3 regions of the Lysinibacillus sp. S1 genome follow, and region 2 is predicted to be linked to each of the others. Evidence: riboswitches for the same ligand, from Rfam matches in the RefSeq annotation. Region 2 holds a riboswitch; each other region holds the start of a gene.

The links. A riboswitch is a leader RNA that binds a small molecule or an ion and turns the genes downstream of it on or off. The one in region 2 is predicted to bind lysine.
Region 1: linked by a shared signal. The riboswitch ahead of ACHZEU_RS02275 (transporter substrate-binding domain-containing protein) and the one ahead of ACHZEU_RS20225 (aspartate kinase) in region 2 are both predicted to bind lysine.
Region 3: linked by a shared signal. The riboswitch ahead of ACHZEU_RS12245 (amino acid permease) and the one ahead of ACHZEU_RS20225 (aspartate kinase) in region 2 are both predicted to bind lysine.

What each region holds. Positions count from the first base shown of each region.
Region 1 covers NZ_CP173154.1:444,520-449,446, forward strand. The annotation lists gene ACHZEU_RS02265 (amino acid ABC transporter ATP-binding protein) at 1-677, opposite strand, end outside; gene ACHZEU_RS02270 (amino acid ABC transporter permease) at 690-1,415, opposite strand; gene ACHZEU_RS02275 (transporter substrate-binding domain-containing protein) at 1,586-2,443, opposite strand; lysine riboswitch at 2,563-2,749, opposite strand; gene odhB (2-oxoglutarate dehydrogenase complex dihydrolipoyllysine-residue succinyltransferase) at 3,091-4,362, opposite strand; gene ACHZEU_RS02285 (2-oxoglutarate dehydrogenase E1 component) at 4,453-4,927, opposite strand, start outside.
Region 2 covers NZ_CP173154.1:4,046,721-4,051,647, reverse strand. The annotation lists gene sdhA (succinate dehydrogenase flavoprotein subunit) at 1-48, opposite strand, end outside; gene ACHZEU_RS20235 (succinate dehydrogenase cytochrome b558 subunit) at 115-723, opposite strand; gene ACHZEU_RS20230 (YslB family protein) at 996-1,430, shown strand; gene ACHZEU_RS20225 (aspartate kinase) at 1,529-2,755, opposite strand; lysine riboswitch at 2,889-3,066, opposite strand; gene uvrC (excinuclease ABC subunit UvrC) at 3,174-4,927, opposite strand, start outside.
Region 3 covers NZ_CP173154.1:2,467,063-2,471,989, forward strand. The annotation lists gene ACHZEU_RS12235 (sensor histidine kinase KdpD) at 1-739, opposite strand, end outside; gene ACHZEU_RS12240 (response regulator transcription factor) at 746-1,438, opposite strand; gene ACHZEU_RS12245 (amino acid permease) at 1,588-3,051, opposite strand; lysine riboswitch at 3,134-3,310, opposite strand; gene ACHZEU_RS12250 (MFS transporter) at 3,489-4,697, shown strand; gene ACHZEU_RS12255 (hypothetical protein) at 4,759-4,927, opposite strand, start outside.

The DNA.
Region 1 (4,927 bases), 1.1 Mb from region 2:
AATACTTGTGCTGGAGGGCCTTCTTCCACAATTACACCTTTATCCATAAAGACAACACGATCTGCTACTTCTTTGGCAAATTCCATCTCATGTGTCACGATGAGCATCGTATTGCCCTCGTTTGCTAGCTGACGCATTACCTTTAATACCTCACCCACCATTTCTGGGTCTAATGCGGATGTTGGCTCATCGAATAGCATTACATCAGGATTCATTGATAAGGCACGAGCGATGGCCACACGCTGCTTTTGTCCGCCTGAGAGTTGACGGGGCTTGGCATTCACATATTGATCCATGCCAACGATTTTCAAGTATTTAAGCGCCGTTTCTTCTGCTTCTTTTTTCGAACGTTTTAACACTTTGATTTGGCCCACCGTGCAATTACTTATGACATTGTGGTTGTTAAATAAATTGAACTGCTGGAACACCATGCCTAAATGTGTGCGATATTCTTGAATATTGTGCTTTTCATCTAGGATGTCTTCCCCTTTATAAATAATTTGACCGCCACTTGGCGTTTCTAATAAATTTATGCAACGAAGCAATGTGGATTTACCAGAGCCAGAGGAGCCAATTAAACAAACTACCTCCCCTTTTTCCACTTGGAAATTCACATCTTTTAACACTTGGTTACGTCCAAATGATTTACTTAAATGCTCGATTTTAATGACTGCCATTTGTGCGTCCCCCTATACGGCTTCTTTTTGTTCTTTTTGATAGGCATCAGGACCATCTAGACGTTTTTCAACATACAGAAGGATGCGAGATGCGGTAAATGTCATGATGAAATAAAGAACACATGCAACGAAGAATGATTCGAAATAACGGAAGTTGTTACCCGAAATTGATTTTGTTTGGAAGAATAATTCCGTTACTCCAATGACATTTAATACGGCTGTATCTTTAATATTCATGATTAATTGGTTACCTGTCGCTGGTAAAACATTACGCGCTACTTGTGGTAAGACAACATGAAGCATAATTTGGAAGTGATTCATGCCAATTGCTGATGCTGCCTCGTATTGACCATTATCAATGGATACAATACCGCCACGAACAATTTCTGCCATATATGCCCCAGTATTGAGGGAAACGACTAAAATACCTGCTGTAATAAAGTGCATATCGATACCGAATGCGATATCTAATCCGTAGTAGACAACCATAGCTTGTACAATCATTGGTGTACCACGGAAAAATTCAACATAGCATGTTAGTATAAAATTAATGAGCTTTAAGCTATAAAATTTCACACCTTTTTTACGAACTGGAATCGTATGCATAATTCCGATGAAAAATCCGATAAATGCACCAATAATTGTACTAATACTCGAAATCAGTAACGTATAATACGCACCTCGTAAAAACATTTGCCAGTTGTTTTCAATAATTGAAAGTATCCATTCAAGACTCATGATGTTCCTCCTAACAATGTCATCTTGCTCGCTTATTTCTTTTGTGTCCTAGCTCTTTCTACCATTCTATGATTTGTCACGCTAGGACATTATCATTATGTAGAGAGGTTCTCATTTTGATAATGATGAAATGATCATGCACGGACTAATTGCTAGTCCGTGCCATGTCATTATTGTGCTGCGGGTTGTTGAGAAATAGCTTCTTCCATAATCGCTTGACGATCATCTTCTGAAATGCCTTTTAGGATTTCATTGATTTTTTCACGATTTGCATCATCTTTACGTAAGCCTACAGCAATTGAAGTATTTGATAGGTCTGTATCAAAGCCTTCTTCAAATGCTACATAGGTGAATTTATCGTTGGCAGCAGAAGCGGAAATGCCCTCTGGACGTTCAGCTACATAGCCATCAATTTTACCTGCTTCTAACGCCACACGCATTGCTGGGAAGCTCTCCATTGCTGTTTGCTTTTCTACGCCTTTAATTTGATCGATAACTGTGTAGTTTGATGTATTTAATTGTGATGTAATTTTAGCACCTGAGAAGTCTTGAATCGATTTTGCGCCTTCATATTTGCTACCTTTTTTAATAACCATAACAAAATCAGAAGTATAATAGTTTTCTGTAAAATCAATTGTTTTCTTGCGTTCTTCTGTTGGTGACATACCTGCAATAATTGCATCAATTTTGTTTGATTGTAGCGCTGGAACTAAACCGTCCCACTCCATTTTAACAATGACTAACTCTTTGCCTAGACCTTCAGCGATTTTCTTTGCCATTTGTACATCATAGCCACCTGCATACTCTGCATTATCCGCAATTTTCACTGCACCATTTGCATCGTCTTGCTGTGTCCAGTTGAACGGTGGGTAGCCAGCCTCCATTCCAATTCGGAATTCACCGCCACCTTCTTCTTTGTCAGTTCCAGCATCACTTGAACCGCCCTCTTTTTTGTCACTTGTGCCACATGCAGCTAGCACAATTGCCGTCATGATAGAGATCATTACTAACAACCATTTTCTTTTCATGAAAAACTCCCCTTTTCTGTAAAAAAATAAGACAACTGTACTAAAAAAGACCTAAGTTTATTGAACTTAGGTCTTACCTTTTATGACAGTTGCCCAAATCCTCACTATAATTTCCATGTTTCCGAGATAGCACAACCTAGTAAATCTGGAAATCCATTTACTAGGACAGTCCTGCACTTATTCACTGCAGACCCAGTATAAAAGTACGAGCTCCTTTTATACTTCGGCGATATTTCCTTCTTCATTGCGTCTTCGCTTGCTTTTACTCAACAATGAACTAATAAATACCGCGCCTCTACCTCACTGGTAACAATTCGTGAGGTTTGTTTATTTAATTGATATTTAGATACTACTATAAAACTAATATGTTCGTCAAGACGATTTTAACATTTTTCTGACTAATGACAATATTAGGATATTGTGCGTTCTGCTTCCACTTTAAATCGTTGAACTTTTGTTGATATTTCTGAAAATTACAACAAATATTTATTATAGAGTATGTTCTACATATGAGAAAAGTTGCGTTTTTTTCTTTCTTTGCTCCTATAAACGATGTACCATTCGTACTCTTTCAAGCATAGAATCGCTCAATACCTTTCGTCATACAAAAAAACCCTGCTGAACATTGTTCGCAGGGTTTAATGGAATTATGAATTTAATAATAAATCTTCAGGATTTTCGATTAATTCTTTAACTGTTTTTAAGAATCCTACAGAATCTTTACCATCGATGATACGGTGATCGTATGAAAGTGCTACATACATCATTGGACGGATTTGAACTTCACCATTTACTGCAACTGGACGGTTTACAATTGAGTGCATACCTAAAATACCAGCTTGTGTACCGTTCATAATTGGTGTTGACATTAATGAACCGAATACACCACCATTTGTGATTGTGAATGATCCACCAGCCATGTCATTTAAGCCTAATTTTTTATCACGAGCTTTTGTCGCTAAGTTAGCAATATCTTTTTCGATTTCTGCAAAGTTTTTGCTATTAGCATCGCGTACAACTGGTACGACTAAACCTTCTTCAGTCGATACAGCAATACCGATATCAAAGAAGTTATTTAAATGAATCTCATCGCCAGAGATTTGAGCGTTTACGTATGGGTATTTTTTCAGTGCTGCAACAACAGCTTTAGTGAAGAATGACATGAAACCAAGTTTGATGTCGTTTGCTTTTACAAACTCTTCTTGTTTACGTTTACGAAGTGCCATGATGTTTGTCATGTCAATTTCGTTGAATGTTGTTAACATTGCTGTTGATTGTTTAACTTCTAATAAACGTTTTGCAATTGTTTGGCGACGACGGCTCATTTTTTCAATTGTTACACGGTCAGAATTAGCTGCTGGTGTGAATACTACTGGGCCACCTGAAGTTGCTACGGATGTAGGTGCTGCTGCTGGTGCTRSWGCTGTACCATGAGCTGCTACATCTTGTACACGTACACGTCCTTGTGGATCTACTGGAGATACCGCTGCAAGGTCAATACCTTTTTCACGTGCAAGACGACGTGCTGCTGGAGATGCAACTACACGCTCACCAGAAGTTTCTTCTACTACTGGAGCTGCTGCAACTGGTGCAGGTGCTGCTTGTGGCGCTGCTGGTGCAGGTGCTGCCTCAGTTGGTGCTGCCGCTGCTGGAGCTGCCGCTGCTGGAGCTGCTGCTGCGCCTTCGCCTGCTTCTACTACTGCGATAACTTGACCAACTAGTACAGTATCGCCTTCTTCAGCTAAAATTTGTGTTAATACACCTGCTTCTTCAGAAATGATCTCAGCGTTTACTTTATCTGTTTCAAGTTCAACGATGAATTCACCTTTTTCAACGCGATCGCCCACTTTTTTTACCCACTGTGCGATACTACCTTCTGTAATCGATTCTGCTAATTCAGGGACTTTAATTTCAGCCACTTTCATTTCCTCCTTTGATTAACGTGCATGACGCACATAGAAGGGCTACTGCTTAAGGGCAAGTAGCCCGGTTTCAAAAATTGATATATGTTATTTAACCTTTACTGGCTCAGCAACCGCTTCTTCAATAAGAGCTGCTTGTGCTGCTTTATGAGAATCTGCATCCCCTTCAGAAGTTGAGCTCATTGCAGGACGGCCTACATAGCGAAGTTTTTTACCTTCTGAAAGTTCATATAATGTTTCTAATGCATAATTCCATGAGCCTTGGTTTTTAGGTTCTTCTTGTACCCAAACAATCTCTTTTGCATTAGGATACTTAGCAATGATACCAGCAACTTGCTCTTTTGGGAATGGGTAAAGTTGTTCTACACGAATAATGTGTAGGTGATCGAAGCCTTCGCCGTCTTTCACGCGCTCTGCTAAGTCGATCATCACTTTACCTGTACCTAAAACGATACGCTCTACAGCTTCTGGTTTAGCCCCTAAGCGTGGTTGTTCAATCACTTCTTGGAATGAACCATTTGCTAATTGCTCAGCATTCGCCGCAGCTAATGGGTGACGTAAT
Region 2 (4,927 bases):
CAGACCGGCAAGACCACCGCCGACAACAATTATTTTGCTTTTCGCCATGATTATTTCTCACTCCTCTTAAAAAATTGCAATGATTGCATGTGCTCTATCGTAGCTTCTATTGAATTATACGAAAGCTAAAATAGCAGCCACACCAACTACACTTAGAATTACGAAAAGAATGTTTGTTACGTAAGTAGCGATCTTTTGAGACTGAGGAGATTGTGTAATACCCCAGCTTACTAGGAATGCCCATAAACCGTTAGATAAGTGGAAAGTTGCTGATAAAATACCAACAATGTAGAATCCAAGCATGAATGGATTAGCAACAATATTCGCCATCATGTCGTAATCAACGTGTGTGCCAAGTGCTTTTTGAATACGAGTTTGGAAAATATGCCATGCAATAAATATCACTAAGAATACACCAGTAAAACGTTGTAAAGAGAACATCCAGTTACGGTACGTGCTGAAACGTCCTGTGTTTGGTGTAGCAGTGAATGCAATGTAGACACCATAGAATGCGTGGAACATTAATGGAATATAGATGACAATCCATTCAACTAGGATAAGGAATGGAATCTTTTCCATTACTGCGGTAGCATCGTTGTAACTTTCTGCCCCGCCTGTTGCTGTAAAGTTAATGAACAGGTGCATCGTTAAAAACAGACCTACTGGAATGATCCCAAGTAGAGAATGTAAGCGACGCCATAAAAACTCTCGATCTTTCGACAAGACTGTTACCCCCCTTAGTACTTAAAATAGCACAACAAAAGAAGTCATCATTTTGTAAATGATACTTCATTGACTGTGTATTTCATCATGGTACAATATTATGACATGTTTATTGTACTCTCAAGAGCTACGAGCGTCAAGGCAACTCGGAGTTTTTCATAGAGCTTATTAAAGAACTAATCTAGTACATGATGCGTCGTTTTTTCTCGAAAAATCTATCATTACTTTATTACCGTTAAATTTTAAGAAAATTCTAAGAAAGAAGGATAACAATGTTAAACACTCCATCTCCTACAATCTCATCATTTGGCTATGAGATCATTCGTGATCATATTCTATCTTCTATACTTGGTAAACATGAAGATGACGTCCTTTATTGGGCAGGTAAAGAGCTTGCTCGCAAGTTCCCATGTAAAAGTCAAGATGAACTTATCGCATTTTTCGCAGATGCCTGCTGGGGTACATTAGAACTCATAAAGGAATCAAAAGATGGACGTATTTTCCAGTTGACAAATGACCCTGAAATTCTTCAAATAAAGCAGCGTAGCTTTAAACTTGAAGCAGGATTTATAGCAGAGCAAATTCAACTAGCTAAAGGCTACCTGACAGAATGCTATAATGAAAAACGGGAAAAGCAACAATACGTCATGTTTACAGTCAAATGGGACGTTAAAGAACGTATTATGAATACCATTCCCACAGAATAATTAAAAAGGATTGTCTCCCATTAAAGAATGGGATGACAATCCTTCTTTTTTCTTCCTTTTATTTCGGTCAATTACATAAAATGCTGTTTCTTCTATTATTATATGTAAAGTGCTTGCTCTAAATTAAACTCATCATGGAGAGCATTAGCTGCTTGGATCATATCATCCTGTGGTACAACAACGGACACTTTTATTTCAGAAGTACTAACCATTTTTACAGGGATATTTTCACGACGTAACCGATCAAACATACGAGCAGCAACGCKTGGATTGGAAGCCATGCCTGAACCAATAATAGAAACTTTTGCTAGTCCAATTTCGAAGTCAGCAAAACTAAATCCAAGTGATAATTTACTATCCTCTAAAACACGTAATGCTTCCGCAAATTCCTCTTTTAAAATGGAAAACGATACAGTTGGCTTCAACCCATCAATAATGGCTTGGACAATAATATCTACATTAATACGGTTCTCTGCAAGAACCGTAAATATATCTGCTAATGAAGCATTGGAAAAAGCATCATACCCTACTGTTAAACGAATAATATCTGATTCAAATGCAACACCACGAACGACTAAATTTTTTTCCATTTCCACTTCCTCCTTCAATAAAGTGCCTACTGATTCTATTAAACTTGAACGTATAATAACAGGCATTTGAAATTTCTTCGCTAACTCCACCGCACGAGGATGTATGATATGAGACCCTAAATTCGATAATTCCAACATTTCATCATATGAAATTTCTTGAAGCTTTTGGGCATTGGGAACATATCGTGGATCTGCTGTATAAACACCATCCACATTTGTATACATATCTACTCTCTCCGCTTCCAACGCTATGGCAAGTGCAACAGCAGCTGTTTCAGCTCCACCTTTTCCAAGCGTGGTGATATTGTGCACTTCGTCAATCCCTTGTTCTCCAGCAATAACCACAATTTGTCCCTGTGCAAAATGTTCTTCCATACGACTAATATCTATATAGTCGATACGAGCATGTCGATACATACCATCCGTATGTATACCAGCTTGCCATCCAGTTAGAGACACAGCCTCATAGCCTGCTTCCTGCAAAGCGATGGTAAATAAAGCACTAGATAATTGAGAGCCAGTTGACAAAACTGCATCTAATTCTCTTTTCGACACATCGTCAGTTAGTTGGTGTACCATCATTTTCATCTCTTTCGCAGTGTGTCCCATCGCTGCAACGACCACTACTACATCCAATCCTTTGTCCTTTTCAGCAATCGCTTTCCTAGCAGCCTCTTGGATTTGTTCAGTAGAAGCTAATGCAGCTCCTCCAAACTTCATCACGATTTTAGCCATTTCTTTCGTTCTCCCTTCCAGTTCATGTATTTCACCAAATTATGGGGGGTAAAACCGTTTCTAGAAAACTAAAAGGCAGCCTCCACATAACGTGAAAGCTGCCTATAACATGTACAATAATCGTAACTTGCGCATGTGTGATAGCTCTCCGAAACGTTTAGAATCGACAGTCTTACATTTCTTAAATGCAAAACCAGTACAACAATGGAACAACAATCCTGTACTTCGGCAAGCTCCCCTTTCACACAATATCTCTGGACTTGTCCATCCTCCATCGTGTTACTCTTGAATCTTGCACCTCTATCATCACTTTAAAGTGAATGTATTCAATTCATTAAGCCTTTGCGTAAACAAACTAGTCACGCAGTTGACTCTTCATAACATTGAAAACAATGTTATTTATAACCATAGCACATGCCTATTCCTTTGACAATGATTGTTGCTGAAAATAGCTAAAAATTTGGCTTGCTAAATTAGCGGGCATCCCAGCCTCCTGTAATGCTAGCTCGCTCGCCTCTCGAATTTTTTTGACTGAACCGAAATGTTTAAGCAGCTGTTGCTTTCGTTTTGGTCCTACCCCTTCAATATGATCTAATACAGATTGAATGGCATGCTTCTCATGCTGTTGACGCAAGAAGGTAATAGCAAAGCGATGGACTTCGTCTTGAATTCGTTGTAATAAATAAAAGCCATCACTTGTACGTTTTAAGCTAATCACTTCTGGTGGATCACCAAACAAGAGCTGAGATGTATTATGCTTATCATCCTTGGCTAAACCAGCAATCGGTATAACAAGACCAAGCTCATCTTCTAGTACTTCACGGGCTACTTCCATTTGTCCCTTACCACCATCAATTAAGACTAAATCTGGTAATGGTAGTCCTTCCTTTAAAACACGTATATAGCGACGACGTATAACCTCCTGCATTGCACCGTAATCATCATGCTTGGCTGCTGTACGCGTTTTATATTTTCGGTACTCCTTTTTCGCAGGCTTCCCATCAATGAAAACAACCATAGCAGACACTGCATCCGTTCCATGCATATGACTATTATCAAAAGCTTCAATTCGTAAAGGTGTACTAATACCCATTGCTTCACCAAGTGCCTCACAAGCACCAATCGTACGTTCTTCCTGACGCTCTATTAGCTGGAATTTAGCTGCCACAGCAATTTCAGCATTTTTGGTAGCTAATTCAACCAATTCCTTCTTTTGACCTCTTTTCGGTGTGAGCACTTTAATTTCTAATAATTCTGTTAAGATAGCTGCATCAATGGCTTGTGGAATAAAAATTTCTTTTGGCTTAATATGCTCTGGCTTTTCATAAAAGCGCCCAACAAATGTTAAAAATTCTTCCTCTGCATCTTGATAGATGGGGAAAATTGAGACATCGCGCTCAATCAGCTTTCCTTGGCGTACAAAGAAAACCTGAACACACATCCATCCTTTTTCAACAGCATAGCCAAATACATCTCGATTTGTTGTATCACTTGAAACTATTTTTTGTTTCTGCATAACCGTATCAATATGGGCAATTTGGTCTCGGAATTCCTTCGCTCGCTCAAATTCCAGGTTTTCTGCAGCTGCTAGCATTTTAACTTCAAGCTCTTTTTTGACTGCCTCCACACCACCATTTAGAAACTTCGTCATATCCTCAATCATTTCTTGATAAACCTGACCTTCAATTTCCTTCACACAAGGTGCTAAGCATTGACCCATGTGATAGTACAAGCAAACCTTGGAAGGTAATTGTACACATTTGCGCAGCGGATACAATCGATCCAATAGCTTTTTCGTTTCACTTGCTGCATAGGCATTCGGATAAGGACCAAAATATTTTGCCTTATCCTTTTTTACCTTCCGTGTCGTAATCAGACGAGGATGTTTTTCATTCGTAATTTTTAAATATGGATAGGTCTTATCATCCGTTAACATGACATTATATTTTGGATCATGTAATTTGATGAGATTCAGCTCTAAAATAAGTGCTTCAATATTTGATGACGTTACAATATACTCAAAATCTTCTATTTCACCTACAAGCCTTTGCGTTTTCCCTTCATGTGTTCCCGTAAAATAAGAACGTACACGGTTTTTTAGAACTTTTGCTTTACCGACATAAATGATAGTCCCCTGTCGATCCTTCATCAAATAGCAGCCAGGTTGATCTG
Region 3 (4,927 bases), 1.6 Mb from region 2:
CAATGCCCTTGCCACAATCCCACACATCAATATCGATATTGGCTTCATCGTTTCTTATAGTAATTCCAATTACATTGCCATCTGCTCCATATGCAATAGCATTAGACAGTAGATTGTTTAGCACTCTATTTAATGCTTCTTCATTACCAAGTGCATATATGGAGCTTTCAGGGATATCAATTTTAATATCTAATCCCAATGAAGTAACCAAATCGTAAAAAGACAAAACATTTTTTCGGCATATTTCACTGACATTGATTTTAGTGATTGGATAATCTGTGTCCCCAGCCTCTAATTTTGCCAAGTCAAAAAATGTATGAATAATTTTTAATACCTCTAATGTTTTAGCATGTACACCCGTAAGTAAACGTTGCTGTTCCTCGTCACTAATCCCGTTTTGAAGTTGAAGCATTTCAATATAGCCAAGTACAACGGTTAAAGGCGTTTTAAGATCATGTGAAATATTGGCCAACATCTTTTTCATGGAATTTTCCATTTTACGATGTGTAGCCTGAATTTTTTGATGTTGATCTAGCAAAGTATTCAGTGTAATAAGTAACTGTTGAATTTCTGAATTTGTAGTTGTTACTAGAATCTTTTCATACGTCTGTTCATTCACAATTACGTGTAGTTTTCGATGAATATATTGGATAGCACGTTCTTGTTCCTTCTTGATTTTCCATTGAAAAATAAGAATGCCGATTAGCAATACAATGATTAATAATAATAGAAATATCATATATTTTTACCCTTCAAATTTATAGCCGATTCCCCATAGGGTTTTAATATAGTGAGGATGTGACGGATCATCTTCTATTTTTTCACGGAGTCTTCTGATATGTACATTTATAATATTTTCATCTCCATAATAGGCATCTTTCCATATCGTCTGATAAATTTGCTCTTTGGTAAAAACTCTGTGACGATTTGTCACAAACAATTTTAAAATGGAAAATTCCTTTGATGTTAGCTTTATCTCTTGTCCGCTCTTTGTTATTGAGAAATTAACGATATCTATCTTTAAATTATCAATTTCAAGGACCTCTTGCTTTTGTTCAGCTTGACTAGAGTATTTCGTAGCTCTTCTGATAACAGCCTTTACACGTGCTGAAAATTCCAGCATAGAAAAGGGTTTAGCAATATAATCATCTGCCCCTAATCCTAAGCCCAATGCTTTATCAACATCACTGTCTTTTGCAGACATAATAATGATAGGAAGTGCTGCCTGCTCTCTAATAATCTTTAATACTTCCAATCCATTTAATTTAGGTATCATAATATCTAAGATGACCAAATCAAAGATATTTTGCAAACAATTTTGTAATGCCTCTTCGCCATTAGTCGCTGTTGTGACCTGGAAACCTTCCATCGTTAAGTAATTATCAACCATTTCACGAATGGCTTCATCGTCTTCTACAAGTAAAATATGCTTTTGCACTATGATGCACCTCTCCTATCAAACCCAATTTCCATATGTATATTACATTACCATATTTATGATGTATCATTAGAGATTTGTTTATGAGTGTTGAAAAAAGAGCTGCTCCATAAACCATCACTCTTTGGTTTATAGAACAGCTCTATTATTTAATCTTCAACTTTTAAATCACAATCTTCAAGTGGAAGCATTTTTGTTTTGTGCTTTAATTTATAGCCAAACCATAATGCTAAAAATAATGGAATCCCAATATACGAAACAAGGATACCGTACCAATCAATCTTATCGCCTGTAAAGGCTGTGTAATTTTGTCCAATGACTACGATCATACAAACTGTAAAAGCAAATAATGGTCCAAAAGGATATAATTTGGCTTTATAAGGTAATAACTTTGGATCTAAGCCTTGTGCATCAAACGCTCGGCGGAAACGATAATGACTAAACGCAATACCTAGCCATGCAATAAAGCCAGACATTCCAGAAGCATTTAATAGCCAGATATAAACCACTCCATCGCCAAAGAAGGATGCCAAAAATGCTAAACAGCCTACAGCTAATGTTGCCATAAGTGCATAAATCGGAATACCTCTACGACTTAGCTTTGCAAAAAATTTAGGTGCATGTCCATCCACTGCTAATTGCCATAACATACGAGAAGATGCATATAGTCCTGAATTTCCTGCTGACAGCATAGCCGTTAAAATAATGGCATTCATTAATGAAGCAGCAAAGGCAATACCTAGGCGGTCAAACACTAGTGTAAACGGTGATACTGCGATATCTTCTGATAATAAACGTTCGTCTGTAAATGGAATTAACATCCCAATTGCACCAATCGCTAAAATATAGAACAAAAGAATACGCCAAAATACAGATTTAACAGCCTTCGGAATATTTTTACCAGGATCATCTGTTTCACCAGCTGTAATTCCTAGTAATTCTGTCCCTTGGAATGAAAATCCTGCAGCTAGGAAAATACCAAATGTAGCAAGGAAGCCACCATGGAATGGCCCATCACTAACAAAGAAATTAGTGAAACCTACAGGAGCCTGCCCACCTAAAATACCAAAAATCATTAGTAAGCTAATGATAATAAAAACAATAACCGTTGCTACTTTAATCATGGCAAACCAATATTCACTTTCACCATAACTTTTTACGGATAGTAAATTAAACGTCAATACAACAGCAATAAATAATACTGTCCAAAGTGCTGATGAGCTATCTGGGAACCAATATTTCATAATTAATGACACAGCAGCAATTTCGGCAGCAATGGTGATTGCCCAGTTATACCAGTAGTTCCAGCCTAATGCAAAGCCCAAGGCAGGATCTACAAATTTGGTTGCATACGTACTAAATGAACCTGAGGATGGCATATAGGCAGCCATTTCCCCTAAGCTTGTCATTAAAAAATACACCATAATACCGATTAAAGCATAGGCAAGCAATGCTCCTCCAGGCCCTGCCTGAGCAATTGCACCTCCACTGGCTAAAAATAGCCCCGTACCAATTGTACCGCCTAAAGAAATCATTGTAATATGACGGCTTTTTAATTCTTTTTTCAGCTTCGGCGCTTTATGTCCGAGCTGATTTACTTTTATTTCACTCACGATATAGCTTCCTTCCTATTTATGAGGCAAAAAAATGCCATCACATATACACTGTGATGGCTACGTTAATCCTCAGTTTTTCCTACATGATAGCTCAACACGTTGTGCAAACGTGACAGTTCTGTTCCTTTCGGAGACAGCCCCAGCATGAGGTTTTCAAGTCCCCTCACACTTCGGCAATATTTCCTTTCAACTAATTTCATCAATGCTTGTCATTTCAATTAGCATACTTATAAATATCGCGACCTCTACCTCAATACAAACATGAGGCATATAATTATTAAATTTATGATGTTTATTATACTAACATAAGACCATAGACATTTCAATACAACCACAAATGTTCTGTATTTTATGAATCTTCTACTATTTTTAATAGTGTGATAAAGTGTTATAGTAGTTCAATTAGAATGGTTATTATTAGGGGGGATTTTATTTTGACTACAAATGATCATTCCACTAGTTTTCCAAGTAAAAAAATTAGCTGGAAAGGAACAACCTTACTTTTAGTCTTTGGAGTTATCTTTATAGCCTCTACATTACGAATGCCACTAACTGTTGTTGGCCCAATTATATCCTTTATCCGTGAAGATCTTGGAATATCTAATGTTTTGGCAGGCTTTCTAACAACGATACCATTGCTGGCTTTTGCTGTTATATCTCCATTTGCACCAGTTGTAGCACGCAAACTAGGGCTTGAGCTAACATTATTTTTATCAACTTTTCTCTTGGCTTTAGGAATTGTCCTACGTTCACTTGGTACTACAGAATTACTTCTATTGGGTACTGTGTTAATTGGCGTAGCCATTTCTTTTGGAAATGTACTAATTCCAGGATTATTGAAATTGAAATTTCCCTATCATGTGGGTTTATTAATGGCCTTTTTCACCATGTCCATGAATTTTACTGCTGGCCTTGGTGCTGGTATTAGCTATCCGATAGCTAATTCATCGTTAGGCTGGCAAGGTGCACTTTCCATTGCACTCATACTCGTTCTAATTACAATCTTAATTTGGATACCTCAACTAAAATCAAATAAACCGGAACCAGTTACTACATCTAAGAAGACCAGTACACCTTTATGGAAATCACCTGTTACTTGGGCTGTCACAGGGGCAATGGGTTTACAATCTTTATTATTCTACACAACAGCAGCTTGGATACCTGAGATCTATATTGCTCAAGGTTTAGCACCTGATAAAGCTGGCTGGATGTTTTCAATCATGCAATTCTCACAAGTACCAATGGCCTTAGCAGTGCCTATTATTGCTGGTAAAATGACTTCTCAACGCCCACTTGTATTGATGTTTACATCCTTCTATTTAGTAGGCTTTGTTGGGGTTGTCATGGAATGGACAAGTCTTGGGGTACTGTGGATGGTTCTTCTAGGGTTAGCAGGTGGTTCTTCATTCGCCCTAGCAATGATGTTCTTCACTCTCCGGACTCGTACTGCATTTGAAGCAGCAGATTTATCAGGCTTTGCGCAATCTTTGGGTTATTTATTTGCCGCAATTGGTCCTATTCTTTTTGGCTACTTGCATGATTTATTTGGCGGCTGGAATATTGCGGGATGGCTCTTTGTCGTTGTAGCAATGTTACTCTTCTTTTGCTCAATGAGAGCCTCTAAGGATGAATATGTGCATTAAAATTAAATAAAGCAGGTGGATTTGATTCCTCCATCTGCTCTATTTCTATAGTGTTTACACATTACTTAATTGTCGGGTTGCGGAGTAATGTTAGCAATTCAGCAAGGCATTCTGATGCTTCATTATTATGAGCTGTTATAGTAGAAAAAATAGGAACAGCCTCTTGTAAAAGCATATAACTATAATAGTAATAGCCTACAAAAGCTTGCTCCTCATAGCCCTTTGGCGTT